2 regions of the Stenotrophomonas sp. STEN147 genome follow, and region 2 is predicted to be linked to the other one. Evidence: riboswitches for the same ligand, from Rfam matches in the RefSeq annotation. Region 2 holds a riboswitch; the other holds the start of a gene.
The links. Region 2 has a riboswitch for glycine ahead of gcvP (aminomethyl-transferring glycine dehydrogenase). Riboswitches for the same ligand answer to the same signal wherever they lie in the genome.

Region 1: it holds a riboswitch for glycine, as region 2 does, so the genes downstream of both, ACVOKU_RS09480 (trimeric intracellular cation channel family protein) here and gcvP (aminomethyl-transferring glycine dehydrogenase) in region 2, are expected to answer to the same signal.

Annotation. Positions count from the first base shown of each region.
Region 1 covers NZ_JBRRCG010000007.1:88,986-96,891, forward strand. Annotated here, with positions in the region: gene ACVOKU_RS09460 (glutathione S-transferase family protein) at 1-82, opposite strand, end outside; gene ACVOKU_RS09465 (NYN domain-containing protein) at 189-983, opposite strand; gene ACVOKU_RS09470 (NAD(P)/FAD-dependent oxidoreductase) at 1,103-2,383, shown strand; gene ACVOKU_RS09475 (GIY-YIG nuclease family protein) at 2,452-2,727, opposite strand; glycine riboswitch at 2,767-2,856, shown strand; glycine riboswitch at 2,870-2,975, shown strand; gene ACVOKU_RS09480 (trimeric intracellular cation channel family protein) at 3,058-3,675, shown strand; gene ACVOKU_RS09485 (hypothetical protein) at 3,672-3,821, shown strand; gene ACVOKU_RS09490 (3-deoxy-7-phosphoheptulonate synthase) at 3,873-4,946, opposite strand; gene ACVOKU_RS09495 (hypothetical protein) at 5,204-5,464, opposite strand; gene ACVOKU_RS09500 (hypothetical protein) at 5,976-6,332, shown strand; gene ACVOKU_RS09505 (DNA alkylation repair protein) at 6,392-7,126, opposite strand; gene ACVOKU_RS09510 (MarR family winged helix-turn-helix transcriptional regulator) at 7,123-7,623, opposite strand; gene ACVOKU_RS09515 (serine hydrolase domain-containing protein) at 7,790-7,906, shown strand, end outside.
Region 2 covers NZ_JBRRCG010000021.1:53,141-61,046, forward strand. Annotated here, with positions in the region: gene ACVOKU_RS16755 (amino acid permease) at 1-1,165, shown strand, start outside; gene ACVOKU_RS16760 (VOC family protein) at 1,267-1,677, shown strand; gene gcvP (aminomethyl-transferring glycine dehydrogenase) at 1,761-4,628, opposite strand; glycine riboswitch at 4,691-4,793, opposite strand; gene ACVOKU_RS16770 (multidrug effflux MFS transporter) at 5,097-6,323, shown strand; gene ACVOKU_RS16775 (hypothetical protein) at 6,415-6,807, shown strand; gene ACVOKU_RS16780 (M2 family metallopeptidase) at 6,927-7,906, opposite strand, start outside.

The sequences.
Region 1 (7,906 bases), on a different contig from region 2:
CGTAGGGCAGGCCGATCTCTTCGGCACACCACAGCACCTTGCGGACGTTGCTGGAATTGCGACGGCCCCAGATCTTCAACATGCGGGTATTCCTTGCGGGCAATGCGAGCGGCAACGATACGCCTGATCGGTGTACATGTGGGCGTGCGGAATGATGCGCGGGGGCGTCGGCCGGGCATGGCCCGGCGCTACCGGTTCTTCTTCGGCAGCGCGCGCACGTAGGATGACTTGCCATCCTTCTTCAGTTCGAACAGGCCGATCGCCGCCAGCAGATCACTCAGCTTTCCATAGCCATAGTTGCGCGAATCGAACGAGGCCTGGTTGGCGATCTGGCTGCCCACCGGCCCCAGGTGCGACCAGCCGTCTTCGCCTTCCGCTGCGGACACGGCGCGGCGCAGCATCTTCACCAGACGTGTATCGCTGCGCATTTCCGCGCCGCTCTTGCGCGGGCGCACTTCGTCGCCGCTGCCCGTTTCACCGGTGGCCGGCTCGATGGCACCCGGCTCTGCCGTGCCCTGTTCCACTTCCGGCACGCTGGCATGGGCCTGGCCCAGTGCTTCCAGATAGGTGAATTTGGAACAGGCATTGACGAAGGGTTCCGGCGTCTTCTTTTCGCCGAAGCCATACACCTTCACCCCGTCGGTCAACAGACGCATCACCATTGGAGTGAAATCAGCATCGCTGGAGACGATGGCGAAGCCGTCGAGGTTGCGCGCGTACAGCAGGTCCATCGCATCGATCACCATGGCCATGTCCGAGGCGTTCTTGCCCTTGCTGTAGGCGAACTGCTGGATGGGCCGGATCGCGTACTCGTGCAGCACCGCCTCCCAGCCTTTCAGCCGTGGGCTCTTCCAGTTGCCGTAGGCACGGCGGACATTGGCCACGCCGTAGCGGGCCACCTCCGCCAGCACTTCGTCGATCTTCGATGCGGGCGCGTTGTCGGCATCGATCAACAGGGCGATGCGCTTTTCCGGTTCGCTCATGGGCCTCTCGCTGGCGGTTGCCTGAATCCGAGTATCGCCGATCCGCGCGCACGCTGACGTGACAGGCCGCCGCCGTGCGAAGATGCCGGACGGTTCCCCATGCCCCCTGGAGTGAGTCGATGAGTCGTGAGCGCGTTCCCCACCTGGTCGTTGTCGGCGGCGGTTTTGCCGGCCTCTGGGCCACCCGTGCGCTGGCACGCGAACGCATCCGCATCACCCTGGTCGACCGCCGCAACCATCACCTGTTCCAGCCGCTGCTGTACCAGGTCGCCACTGCAGGCCTGTCAGCGCCGGACATCGCCGCACCGCTGCGCCACATCCTCGGCCACCAGCGCAACGTGGAAGTGCGGCTCGGTGAGGTCGTGGTCATCGACAGGCAGCTCCGCCAGGTGCGGCTGGCCGACGGCAGCACGCTGGACTACGACAGCCTGCTGCTGGCTACCGGCGCCACTCACGCCTACTTCGGCAACGACCAGTGGGCCGATGATGCGCCCGGCCTGAAAACCCTCGACGATGCCATTGCCCTGCGCCGCAAGCTGCTGCTGGCGTTCGAGCGCGCCGAAGCCGAACCGGACCCGGCCAGGAAGGCGGCATGGCTCAGCTTTGCCGTCGTCGGCGGCGGCCCGACCGGCGTCGAACTGGCGGGCACCCTGGCCGAGATTGCGCGCCATACGCTGCGCAATGAATTCCGCCACATCGATCCGGCCAGCGCCAAGGTGCGCCTGGTGGAAGCCGGTCCACGCGTGCTGTCCTCGTTCCCGGAAGTGCTCTCGCTGAAGGCGCGCCGGCAGCTGGAAAAGCTGGGTGTGGAAGTGCTGACCGGAACCCCGGTGAGCAACATCGACAGCCAGGGCTTCACGCTGGGTGACCAGTTCGTGCCGGCGCGCACCGTGGTGTGGGCGGCCGGCGTGGCCGCCTCGCCGCTGGCGCGCACGCTGGACGTGCCACTGGACCGTGCCGGGCGCGTGCAGGTGCAGCCGGACCTGACCCTGCCCGGGCATCCGGAACTGTTCGTGGCCGGCGATCTGGCCGCCGTGAACCAAGCCAATGGCAAGCCCGTGCCCGGCGTAGCGCCCGCGGCCAAGCAGATGGGCAAGTACGTGGCCGAGGTCATCCGCGCGCGCCTGCACGGCAGGCCGGAGCCCGGGCCCTTCAAGTACGCGGACTACGGCAACCTGGCCACCATCGGCCGCATGGCCGCCATCGTGCACCTGGGGCGCCTGCAGCTGTCGGGCGTGCTGGCCTGGTGGTTCTGGCTGGCCGCGCACGTGTTCTTCCTGATCGGCTTCCGCAACCGCATCGTGGTGCTGCTGAACTGGGCGGTGGCGTACTGGAGCTACCAGCGCAGCGCACGCATCATCTTCGGCGATGACCAGGATGACCGCCGGCCGAAACGGTAGCGCAGGTCTGCAACGGGGTCGGATCCCCTTCCTGCGGAAAGGGGTCTGACCCCACGTTGGGCACGGCACTACAAAGATGCGGAATCCAATGCCTGCAGCCACGCCAGCTTGCGCTCGCGCGGCAGCTGTTTGAGCTGCCACTCGGCGCGCGAAGCCGCGGCGCGGTCCGGGTACTCACGCACGGCCAGGATGCGCAGCGGCGGGCGGGCCCGGGTGTAGCGCGCCCCGGTGCCGGCGCGATGGGCGGCGAAACGCGCGTCCACGTCGGTGCTGATGCCAGCGTAGTAGCTGCCATCGTGGCATTCGAGCAGGTACAGGAACCACGGGCGGCGGGAGGGGGCCATGCCGGGATTATGCCGTGCTGCACCGCAGCGGATATACTGCCCGCGAATGCAGGAGAGAGGCGCCGCGCTGGCGCCCGCCGAAGGCGCAGGCTCCCATGATCGCTCAGGCCGGTGGGCTGGAATCCCACCAACCATGCATTCGACTCGCCGAGCTGGAGAGAGGTCACCGGGCATGCCCGGTACGATCCGCCGAAGGGGCACGCGGCCTACGCCGCTGAACTCTCAGGCAAAAGGACAGCGGGAGCGGCACCGGTCATCGTCATCCCGTCATTGCGCAGGCAATGGCGGCGTCCGCGCATGGCCGGCCCCACCGCGTCCGGAGCCTGTTCCATGTTGCTGTCCATCATCTACCTGATCGCCATTTCCGCCGAAGCCATGACCGGCGCACTGTCCGCGGGACGCCGCCGCATGGATCTGTTCGGCGTGGTCATGATCGCCTGCGTTACCGCACTCGGCGGTGGTTCACTGCGCGACATCCTGCTTGGCCACTATCCGCTGGGCTGGGTCAAACATCCCGAGTACCTCGGCTTCACCGTGTGCGCGGCGCTGATCGCCACCTGGGTCGCACGCTGGATGCACCACTTCCGCCGCACCTTCCTGGTGCTCGACGGCCTGGGCCTGATCGCCTTCACCCTGATCGGCTGCTCGATCGCACGCGAGGCCGGTCATGCCACGCCGATCGTGCTGATCGCCGGCATGCTGACCGGCGCGTTCGGCGGCGTGCTGCGCGACATCCTCTGCAACGAGGTGCCGCTCATCTTCCAGAAGGAGCTGTACGCGATCATCGCGCTGCTGACCGGCGCCGCCTATCTGCTGCTGCTGCACTGGAACGTGTCCGATGCCACGGCCATCCTGTGCTGCCTGGCGGGCGGCTTCGCCCTGCGCCTGCTGGCGATCCATTACCGCTGGGAAATGCCGAAGTTCGTGTATCACGACGAAGTGCATTGAACGATGGCGTGTTCGCCGGGCATGGCCCGGCGCTCCCCTTCGTGCCCTGCACCACCCCGGCGATGGACCTGGCGCTGTCGCTCATGCGCAGCGCCAGGCGCATCGCCGGTGCGGACGGGCCGGTCTCCAACTCCGACCGGCCCTGATCGCGGCCGCACCCCCGCAGGCGCTGGCCGCCATCCACACACATGCCGCGCTCAGGCGGCTTCTGACACTGTCACTTCGCGACGGGCGCGCACGGCCGCGGCCAGTCGCTCTAGCACCGTCACCGTGGTGTCCCAGTCGATGCAGCCATCGGTGATGCTCTGCCCGTAGACCAGCGGCTGGCCTTCCACCAGTTCCTGCCGGCCTCCCACCAGATGGCTCTCGATCATCACACCCACGATGCGCTGTTCGCCGTCTTCCAACTGAACGGCGATGTCTTCGATCACCTTCGGCTGGTTTTCCGGGTTTTTCAGGCTGTTGGCATGGCTGGCATCGATCATCAGCCGCGTTGGCAGCCTGGCCTTGGCCAGTGCCTGGCAGGCGTCGGCCACGCTGGCCGCGTCGTAGTTCGGCTGCTTGCCGCCGCGCAGGATCACATGGCAATCCGGGTTGCCGGTGGTCGAAACGATGGCGGTACCGCCCTGCTTGGTCACCGACAGGAAGTGATGCGGGTTGGAGGCCGCGCCGACCGCGTCGGCCGCGATCTTGACGTTGCCATCGGTGCCGTTCTTGAAGCCCACCGGGCACGACAGGCCGGAGGCCAGTTCGCGGTGCACCTGGCTTTCGGTGGTGCGTGCGCCGATCGCGCCCCATGCCACCAGGTCGGCGATGTACTGCGGCGAGATCACGTCGAGGAATTCAACGCCGGCCGGCAGGCCCAGCTTGTTGATGTCGCGCAGCAGGCCGCGGGCAATGCGCAGGCCCTTGTCGATCCGGAAGCTGCCGTCCAGGTCAGGATCGTTGATCAGGCCCTTCCAGCCCACCGTGGTGCGCGGCTTCTCGAAGTACACGCGCATGACGATCTCCAGCTCGCCGGCCAGCGCGTCGCGCAGAGGCTTCAAGCGCTGTGCGTACTCGATGGCCGCATTGGGATCGTGGATCGAACACGGGCCGACCACGACCGCCAGGCGATCGTCGCGGCCATGCAGGATCTGGTGCAGGGCCGCGCGCGAAGCACTGACGGTGTCGGAGGCTTCATCGTCACACGGCAGCATCGCCAGCAGCTGGGCAGGCGGTGCGAGCGGTTCGATGGTGCGGATGCGCAGGTCGTCGGTATGGGGGGGCATGGGGGAGGTCTCCGGTACGTTGGGGGTCCCCAGCGAGGCGGCATGAAAAAAGCCGCCAGGTTCGCTGGCGGCTTTCGGGAATGCGTCTGAAGCTTTCTTCAGGGTGAGCGCAGTCCTTCCTCCGCCAGTGGCTTCGGAAAGTAATACCAGTAAAAGCGGGTAGCGGCTGCGTTCATGGGATGTATTGATAGCACAGCTTCTGCGCAGCACAAAATGTTTCATCCGCAACTGGGGAAGCGGTTCAGCAGCACGGCGATCTAGCGACTGCCATGCACTTCCACGTCCAGCAGCAGGCCCTCGTGGATATCGGCCCAGCGCTCCAGCACCTGGTCCAGCTCCCGCCTCGCCTCCTCCAGCTGCTCGGGGTTGAGCAGGGACCGCGCCGTGTAGAGATCGGAGACCAGCCGCCGCAGGGTCGATTCCGGTATCGCCACCGAGGGCCCGTCCACATCCGGCAACTGCAACGCCGGAGTCTCGCCGGGAGGGCCGAACAGCGTGACCTGGAGCGTGCTCTGCATGATCGACTCCCCTGCGGGTGGACGTGGGCAATGCACTGTTTACCGCGTCTGGCGCACCAGCGCATGTGCCGGTGTGCGGATCGATCGTGTCGCGACTGGACCGATGGTGCCACCGCGTTGAGATCTTCCTTCCAGGCTTCCCACCCTTCGGCCCGGAAGGGGCGTGCAGGCGATCGATGCGCGGTTATACGGGCAACGGCATATGCGATACTTCCGCCGCGTTCATGACGTGTCGCGTACTGCCTTGGCATTCCACGCGGACATGTGCTCAAGATGGTTTGCCACCGGAAAAGGGTGGCCGGGTCGGCAAAGCCCGAGGAGATGTTGTTTACGCTTGTCAGCCGGCGTCGCCTTGCGCGGCGCCGGCTGGCAATCCGTCCGCGTTCCATGGCGGGCGGTGCGTGGGGGCGCTTGCGCCCGCCGGTATCAGCATCTCCCGGTCTTTGCCGCCACGTACCGTCCGCCACCTCTTCCGGTGGCGGTGTCGTCTGTCCTGTACGGAGCACACGCCATGAACACACCACACGTTCCCTTCCCCGGTGCCCACCCCGATCCGGCCAATGCCGATCAGGCGCCGTTCGATCCCAACAGTCTGGTCGCCCACCTGCAACGCATCGGCAGCGGTGCGGCCGCCGATGGCCAACCCTGGCCCGAGCGCCATCCAGCGAACGGCCGACGCATGATGCTGGCCGATGCCGATGGCGCACTGGCCGGCCTGCGCATCGTGCAGGAGGTGCTGCTGGCCGCCGAACGCTGCCGCCAGAATGCCGCGCCCGAACATCACGTGAGCGACCGGGTGATGGAAGGGTTGATGCTGGCATCCCTGGGGCTGGCCACGCATGCGGCCGAACGCCTGCAGCCCCACTAGCCGCGTCCGCGCAATGTGACCGGGCCCGATGGCCCGGTCATGGGCCGGCACCCGCCGGATCACAGTGAACGCAGTGCGCGCCTGCGGATGTAGGCGTTGGCAGGGCTGTCGCGCTCGCGTTGCCAGCGTGTGCACAGGTCACGCAGCCACTGCGGCTGGGTCTTCCCGGCATCGTTGAGCCAGTTGCCGACGGAGTCCTGCACATAGCGTTCGGGATCATCCGCCAGTGCCTCCAGCAGCGAATGCGCGTGTTCGGGATGCTGCTTGAAAAGAGCGATGTGCGCCGCCCAGACGCCACGGGGACGCAGTGCTTCACAGGCAAACCGGCGCAGATGGGCGGACGGTTCCTGCGTCCACGGCTGCAGGCATTCAAGCGCCAGCAGTGGCCCGGCAACGATGTCGGTGCGCAGCGCCAGCCACGCCCATTCGCGCACGCCGAAATGCGGATCATCGGCCAACGGGCGCATCTTCTCCAGCTTCACCGGCAGGGAGGCGGTGGCATCGCCACCGATCAGGTAGCAGGCCCAGCCGCGCACGGTGTCGGATGCATGCGACTGCCACTGTGCAGGATCACCCTGGCTGGCCTCACGCAACAGCGTTGCCGCCAGAACCATGCGCTGGGTAATGCCTTTGCTGGCAGCATCGCGCATGCATTGAATGGCAGTCTCCGGCAGCACCGCAACGGTCTGCAGCAACACCGCGAAATCCACGGCCAGGCATTCCGCCAGATGCGTGCTGGCGGCTGCCCCGGTATCCAGTTGATGCTTTCGCGCCGGGCTGATCGCTGCGCTCACTGCAGGTCCTTCCGTCCGCCGCCGGTGTGCTGCCACACCTTGGCCAGCAGCTGTGAGAGCTGCACCTGCTCGGCAGTGTCCAGGCCATTGAACAGGCCCGCGATCCACTGCGTGTGCTGATTGAAGAGGTCTTCGGCCAGGCGCTTGCCCTGCGCGGTCAGCACGATCTGCAGACGACGGCCATCGTCCGCATCGCTGCGCCGCTGCAGCAGACCTTCGCGCTGCAGGCCATCGAGCAGCCCGCTGATGGTGGCGCGGGTGACGCCGGCACGCTCGGCCAGCGCATGCGGCGGCAGTGTGCCACCGGCACCGTGCAGCAGGAACAGCACGATGAAGCGGCCTTCACTGAGCCCGTACGGCGCCAGCCGGCTGGCGCAGTCGCGATCGATCGCCGAGGACAGCGACAGCAGCTGGAAGCACAGATGCAGCAGGGCGACATTGGCGTGGCCACGTCGCCGGGCCTCATCCAGAAGGGCGCCATGTTTTGCCTCAAGCACGGTGATTTCCAATATGTTTAGGTGCCTAATCATATTCATGACGGGATGGAACGCAACATCTACGGGGCCTGCCGCCGGGCCTGGCCGGGCACACTCCTCGCGCAGGGGGCTGAAAGCAGCCGAAGCTGCGGTAGCATCGCGCCACGTCCCGCCAGGAGTTCCACGCATGCGCCGTGCCGTCCTGCTGTTGCTGACGCTGTTCCCCGCCGCCGTAATGGCCGCTCCCCCTCCCGTGCCCTCCCCGGCCCGGATCGATGCCGAGGCCAAGCGCCTGATGCAGGTG
Region 2 (7,906 bases):
GGGCGAAATGGCGGCGGCCAAGCCGACCAGCGGCGCGTTCTCGGTCTATGCCGCCGACGCCATGGGCGCCACGGCAGGGGCCACTGTCGGCTGGCTCTGGTGGGTACAGCTGGTGATCGTGATCGCCGCCGAGGCCGTGGGAGCGGCGGGTCTGCTGGCCACGGTCTGGCCTGCCATTCCGGTGCCGATGGCCGCCCTGGCGTTCATGCTGTTCTTCACCGCGATCAACCTGCTGGGGGTCCGGAATTTCGGTGAGTTCGAGTTCTGGTTCGCCATTCTCAAGGTGGTGGCGATCCTGGCGTTCATCGCCATCGGTTTCGCGCTGCTGATGGGCTGGCTGCCGCAGGTGACCTCTCCGGGACTGAGCAATTTCACCGCGCACGGCGGTTTTGCACCGCAGGGCCTGGCCGGCATCGGCGCAGCCCTGCTGGTGGTGGTGTTCGCCTTCGGCGGCACCGAGATCGTGGCCGTTGCCGCGGCCGAGACCGAGGATCCCGAGCGCAGCATCGCCCGCGCCATCCGCACCGTGGCCTGGCGCATCCTGGTGTTCTACATCGGCTCGCTGAGCGTGATCATCGCGGTGGTGCCGTGGACCAGCGAAGCGCTGAAGTCGCCGTTCGCTGCGGTGCTGGATGCGGCCCGCATCCCGGGGGCGGGCACGGCCATCACGCTGATCGCAGTGATCGCCCTGCTGTCGGCCCTCAACGCCAACCTCTACGGCGCGTCGCGGATGATGTATTCGCTGGCGCAGCGCCGCGAGGCACCGGCCGTGCTCGGCTGGACCGACCCGCGGCAGGTGCCGGTGATCGCCGTTCTGGCCAGCGTGCTGTTCGGCTTTGCCGCGACGGTGATGGAACTGCTGTTCCCGGACAAGGTGCTGCCGGTGCTGCTGAACATCGTCGGCTCGACCTGCCTGCTGGTGTGGACGCTGTCGCTGCTCTCCCAACTGGTGCTGCGCCGCCGTGCGGACCGCCTCGGCTCGCGCCTGCCGTTCCGCATGGCCGGTTTTCCGTGGCTGACCTGCTGCGCCCTGGCGATCCTGGCACTGATCTTCGGCCTGCTGCTGAGCGAGGCGCATACGCGCCTGCAGTTCCTGTCGATGGTGGCCCTGACCGCCACGATCGCGGCCGGCAGTGCCATCGCGCGCCGCATGCGCGAGGCCTGATCCCGTACTGCCGAGCGTGGGCTCGGCTCTACAGCGGGCATACATCCTGCGTGCCATCCTGTTCGCGGGGCCGTCATCGGCCCGCTGAACTGGAGCACCCCATGTTGCGCAGTCGTCCGTTCCTGATGTTCACCGGCCAGGCCGAGGCGGCCCTGGCCCTGTACGCCGAGGCGTTCGCCGATTTCCGGCTGCTTGCCCTGCAACGCCATCCCGACGGCGCAGGGGCGGGAGTACCCGGCCAGGTGCGGCAGGCGACCTTCATGCTCGGCGGCACCAACTATCTGTGCTTCGACAGCCTGGATGTGCACGACTTCACCTTCAGTCCGTCGATCTCGCTGTTCGTCGAGTGCGGTGGCGCCGAACAGTTCGAGCGCGCGGCGCGCGTGCTGGGCGAGGGCGGGCACTGGCTGATGCCGGTGGGCGACTACGATTTCAGCAACCGCTACGGCTGGGTGCAGGACCGGTTCGGTGTGTCCTGGCAGTTGAGCCTGGGGCAGATGCCGGATCCGTGATCGGTTCAGCCGCTGCGCTCGCCGGGCATGGCCCGGCGCTACCGTAAACGAAAACGGCCCGCTTGCGCGGGCCGTTCCGTCAATCACGCTTCGACTTCATCATCCTTGTAGGCGTCGACCGGGATGCAGGCGCACATCACGTTCTTGTCGCCGTAGACGTTGTCGACGCGGGCCACCGGCGGCCAGTACTTCTGCAGCTTCAGGCTGGGCAGCGGGAAGGCGGCCAGCTCGCGCGGATAGGCGTGGGTCCACTCGCTGGCCGTCACCGCGGTGGCGGTGTGCGGCGCGTTCTTCAGCGGATTGTCCTCGCGGTCCAGGCGTCCATCCTCGATCGCACGGATTTCCTCGCGGATCTGGATCATGGCGTCGATGAAGCGGTCCAGCTCATGCAGCGACTCGCTTTCGGTGGGCTCGACCATCAGCGTGCCGGCCACCGGGAAGCTCAGCGTCGGCGCGTGGAAGCCGAAGTCGATCAGGCGCTTGGCCACGTCCTCGGCGCCGATGCCGCTGCTCTTCTCCAGCGGGCGCACATCGAGGATGCACTCATGCGCCACCAGGCCATTGCGGCCGGTGTACAGCGTCCTGAAGTGCGGCGCCAGGCGCTTGGCGATGTAGTTGGCATTGAGCTGCGCGACCTGGGTCGCCTTGCGCAGGCCCTCGCGGCCCATCATCGCGATGTACATCCAGCTGATCGGCAGGATCGAGGCGCTGCCGAAGCTGGCGGCGCTGACCATGCCGACGGGGCCGTTGTCACCCAGCTTGCCCGGCAGGAACGGGGCCAGGTGCGCCTTGACCGCGCACGGGCCGACGCCCGGGCCGCCGCCGCCGTGCGGGATGCAGAAGGTCTTGTGCAGGTTCAGGTGGGAAACGTCCGAACCCCACTTGCCCGGCTTGGCCACGCCGACCAGGGCGTTCATGTTGGCACCGTCGGTGTACACCTGGCCGCCGTGCTTGTGGATGATCTCGCAGATCTCGACCACCTCCTCCTCGAACACGCCGTGCGTGGACGGGTAGGTCATCATGATCGCGGCCAGGCGGTCGCTGTACTTCTCGGCGTTGAGGCGGATGTCCTCGACATCGACATTGCCGTTGGCATCGGTCTTGGTGACCACCACCTTCATGCCGCACATCTGTGCCGAGGCCGGGTTGGTACCGTGGGCCGAATCCGGAATCAGGCAGATGTCGCGATGCTCCTCACCACGCGAGCGGTGGTAGGCGCGGATCGCCAGCAGGCCGGCGTACTCGCCCTGTGCACCCGAGTTCGGCTGCAGGCTGACCGCATCGTAGCCGGTGCATTCGACCAGCATCGCTTCCAGCGACTCGATCAGTTCCTTGTAGCCCAGTGCCTGGTCGGCCGGCACCAGCGGATGGATCTGCGAGAACTCCGGCCAGGTCACCGGGATCATCTCGGCGGTGGCGTTGAGCTTCATGGTGCACGAGCCCAGCGGGATCATCGTGCGGTCCATCGCCAGGTCCTTGTCGGCCAGCGAACGCAGGTAGCGCAGCAGTTCGTGCTCGCTGTGGTGCGTGTTGAACACCGGATGGGTCAGGAACGCGGACTGGCGCAGCAGCCCGGCCGGCAGCGCGTCGGCGGTGCTGGCATCCAGTGCATCGACATCGGCATCGGCACCGAAGACGGCGGCCAGCGCGACCACATCGGCGCGGGTGGCGGTCTCGTCCAGGCTGATGCCGACCGAGTCGCTGTCGATCGCGCGCAGGTTGTAGCCGGCGGCGCGCGCCTTGGCATGGATCTCATCGGCGTGCACGCCGGTGACGTGCAGGGTGTCGAAGAAGTCGCCAGCAACCTGCACGCCGGCCTTGCGCAGTGCGGCGGCGAGGATCGCGGCCAGGCGGTGCGTGCGGCGGGCGATGCGGGTCAGGCCTTCCGGACCGTGGTAGACGGCGTACATCGAGGCCATCACCGCCAGCAGGACCTGTGCGGTACAGATGTTGGAGGTGGCCTTCTCGCGGCGGATATGCTGCTCGCGGGTCTGCAGGGTCAGGCGGTAGGCCGGGTTGCCCTGCGCATCGATCGAGACGCCGATCAGGCGGCCGGGCATCGAGCGCTTGTAGGCGTCGCGGCAGGCCATGAACGCCGCGTGCGGGCCACCGAAGCCGAACGGCACGCCGAAACGCTGGCTGTTGCCGACCACGATGTCCGCGCCCCATTCGCCCGGTGCGGCGAGCAGGGTCAGCGCCAGCAGATCGGTGGCCACGGCGACCAGGCCCCCGCGTGCATGCACGGCCTCGACCAGTGCGCGGTAGTCGGCCACCTGGCCGAACGTATCCGGATACTGCAGCAGCACGCCGAAGCTGTCCGCTTCCAGCGCTTCGGCCGGGGTGCCGACGCGCAGCACGATGCCCATGGGCTCGGCGCGGGTGCGCAGCAGCTCCAGGGTCTGCGGGTGCACGGCATCGTGCACGAAGAAGGTGTCCGACTTCGACTTGGCCGAACGCTTGGCCAGGGTCATTGCTTCGGCCGCTGCGGTGGCTTCGTCCAGCAGCGAGGCGTTGGCGATCTCCATGCCGGTCAGGTCGGCGCACAGGGTCTGGAAGTTGATCAGCGCTTCCATGCGGCCCTGCGAGATCTCCGCCTGGTACGGGGTGTAGGCGGTGTACCAGGCCGGGTTTTCCAGGATGTTGCGCAGGATCACGTTCGGCGTGTGGGTGCCGTAATACCCCTGGCCGATGAAGCTGCGCAGCACGGTGTTCTTGTCGGCGATCGCGCGGATCTTCGCCAGTGCCTCCACTTCGGTGATCGACTCCGGCAGCGCCAGCGCTGCCGGCGACTTGATCTTGGCCGGCACGATGGCATCGGTCATCGCATCCAGCGACGCGTGGCCGACGACGTCGAGCATCTGCGCGATCTCGGCGTCATTGGGGCCGATATGGCGCTCGACGAACGCACTGTGGTGCTCGAGCTCACGCAGGGAAGGGGTGTTCTGGGACATGGCGAAGGATCCGTCAGGAAAGGGCACACGCACGGGCACAAGCCGCCGGATGGCGGGCTGCGGGGCGCCCCTCTGTCCTTTTGCCTGAGAGTTTGGAAGCGCGGCTGGCCGCAGCTTCGTGCCCCTTCGGCGCCGGATCGAACCGGTCTCTCCAGAGTTGTGTTGCGGGTGGTATCGGGCCTGAGCGATTACGGGCGTTGCGCCTTCGGCAGCGGTGTTCCGCTTCTCCCACCGTGTTGCCCGCCGATTATAGCCGGTTATGGCCCGCTGCCGAGGCCGCCCCGGGGGGGGGCACGTCGCCTGAATGGCCGATGGCCCGGGCGTGCGTTTTGTGCAGTGCTGCATGGCATCGGGCGCATTCCCCGCCTATGATGGGCGGATACCCGAATTCATCTGGCGCCGTCCCTGCTGCAGCGGGACCGGCGCCCGCCGTGCGTGCCGCGCATGGCCTTGCCGGACACCGTTCACATGACCGCCGCTGCTGCTCCGTCCACCCGTCGCATGGCCCTGCTGCTCGCGGGCCTGGCCATGTTCGGCCCGTTCTCCATCGACACCATTTTCCCGGCCTTCCCGCAGCTGGCCCAGCGCCTGGCGGTGGATGAGGTGGCCGTCCAGCAGACCATCAGCGTCTACCTGCTGTTCTATGGCCTGATGAGCCTGGCGCACGGGCCGCTGTCCGATGCCTGGGGCCGCAAGCGGGTGATTTTGGGCGGCCTGGTGGTATTTGCCGGGGCCTCGGTCGGCTGCGCGCTGTCCACCGACCTGCCGACCCTGCTGGCGTTCCGCGCGCTGCAGGGCCTGTCGGCGGGCGTGGGGATGATCGTCGGCCGCGCGGTGATCCGTGACCTGTACCACGGCCATGACGCCCAGCGGTTGATGAGCCAGGTCTCGATGCTGTTCGGCATCGCGCCGGCCATCGCCCCGATCATCGGTGGCTGGATTCTGCTCAGCGGTGCCGGCTGGCCGCTGATCTTCTGGTTCCTCGTGGTGTTCTCGCTGGTGCTGCTGGTGGCCACCGCGCGCTTCCTGCCGGAAACGCATCCGCTGGAGGCGCGGGTACCACTGTCGCCGCGCGCACTGCTGCGTGACTATGTGCGCATCGGCTTCAACCCGCGTTTCCTGCGCCTGGCCCTGGCCGGCAGCATCGGCTTCGGCGGCATTTTCCTGTACATCGCTTCCGCGCCGGTGTTCGTGATGCAGCACCTGCATCTGGGCGAAGGCGATTTCGCCTGGCTGTTCATTCCCACCATCGGTGGCATGACGGCCGGCGCGTTCCTGTCCGGGCGCATGGCCGGGCACACCACGCCGACCCGGCAGGTGACCATCGGCTTCTCCCTGTGCGCGCTGTCGACACTGCTCAACGTCGGCTACGTGGTGCTGGCGGCGGAGTTCGCGCTGCCGTGGGCGGTACTGCCCATTTTCCTGGGCGGCATGGGCATGGCGCTGATCTTCCCGATCCTGGCGCTGGCCGTGCTCGACATGTATCCGCACCAGCGCGGCCTGGCCTCGTCGCTGCAGGCCTTCGCGCAGCTGATGATCAGCACCGTGGTGGCCGGTGTCGTCTCGCCCCTGCTCAGTGCCAGCCCGCTGCATCTGGCGCTGGGGCAGGCCGGCTTCTTCGCCGCCGGGTTTGCGTTCTGGTACTGGGAACACCGCCGTGAGCGCGCAGTGCAGGCCGTGGTCACGGACCTCTGACCGGCCGCAGGGGCGGTGGCGGGCGACCCGTGAAGCGGCGCCACGGCCGGGGTGCGCTATCCTTGCGCCCCCCCGTAGCGATGCCGCCCCCATGTCCACCACCTCCAAGACCCGTCGCGACCAGCGCCGCCGCCAGGAAGAGAAGGCTGCCAACAAGGCCGCCGCCCAGGCTTCACCGGTGGAGCCGCATGCCGAACTGCGCGATGCGCAGCGCACGCTGCTGGCAGGTGTCGTGCGCCGCGATGGCGAGTGGGTGCTGGGCATGGATGGCCGTATCGCCGGCCATAGCGAGAGTGCCGCGCAGGTGCTGGCGTTGATCATGCAGGCCGGTGAACTGCACGAGCGCAACGGTACGCCGGTGCGTCTGATGTATTCCGACGCGCTGCGCGATGCCGCGCAGGCCGAGGCCAGGGAGAAGGGCCAGACCTTCGAGGAATACAAGGCCGAGCTGGCCGCCGCGATGGCGGCGAAGAAGAACAGCTGATCCGTAGTGGGCAGCGCCGGACCCTGTCCGGCGAGCGCAGCGGTGCGATCAATGCCGCCGGGCATGGCCCGGCGCTACCGGAACGGAAGGGGCGGATCCTCGCGGATCCGCCCCTTTTCTCATTTCGCCGCCGGTGCCGCGCTGGCCTGCCAGCCGCACATCTGGCCTTCGTTCTGCTGCTTGAGCCACTCATTGACCGGGCTGAAGTACTCGATCATCGGGCCGGCATCCAGCTTGTCGCTGCCGGTCAGCTCCTTCAGCGTGGCCTGCCACGGCTGGCTGGCGCCCTTGCTGAGCATCGCCCAGTACTTCTGGCCGGCTTCCTTGTTGCCGTAGAACGTGCACTCGTGCAGCGGGCCCTTGTAACCCGACGCATCGCACAGGCCCTTGTAGAACTGGAACTGCAGGATGCGGGCAAGGAAGTAGCGGGTGTACGGCGTATTGCCCGGCACGTGGTACTTCGCGCCCGGATCGAAGAACTCCTCGCCGCGGGTGCTGGCCGGGGCAACGCCCTGGTACTTGGCCTTCAGATCCCACCATGCCTTGTTGTAGTTGTCGGCGGTGATCGACCCATCGAACACGCCCCAGCGCCAGCGGTCGATCATCAGGCCGAAGGGCAGGAATGAAACGCCCGACAGCGCCATGCGCATCTGCGCGTTGATCACGGCCTCACGGCTTTCCTGCGGTGCGTCAACCAGGCCGATCGAGTTCAGGTACTTGGGCGTCATCGCCAGCACGATCGTGTCGCCGATTGCTTCGTGGAAGCCATCGTTGGCGCCGCCCTGGAACAGGGGCGGCAACGGGTTGTAGGCCAGGTCGTAGTAGATGTGGCCCAGCTCGTGATAGATGGTGGTGAAGTTCTCTTCGTTCGGCTTGATGCACATCTTGGTGCGCACATCGCCTTCCATGTTCATGTCCCAGGCGCTGGCGTGGCAGACCACGTCACGGTCGTCAGGCTTGATGAACTGGGTCTTGTCCCAGTACGACTGCGGCAGCGAGGGCATGCCCAGCGACACGTAGAAATCCTGTGCGCGCTCGGTCATCTGTTTCGCGGTACGCAGTTCGGCCTCGCGCTGGGCCCTGTACTGGCCCGCGACGC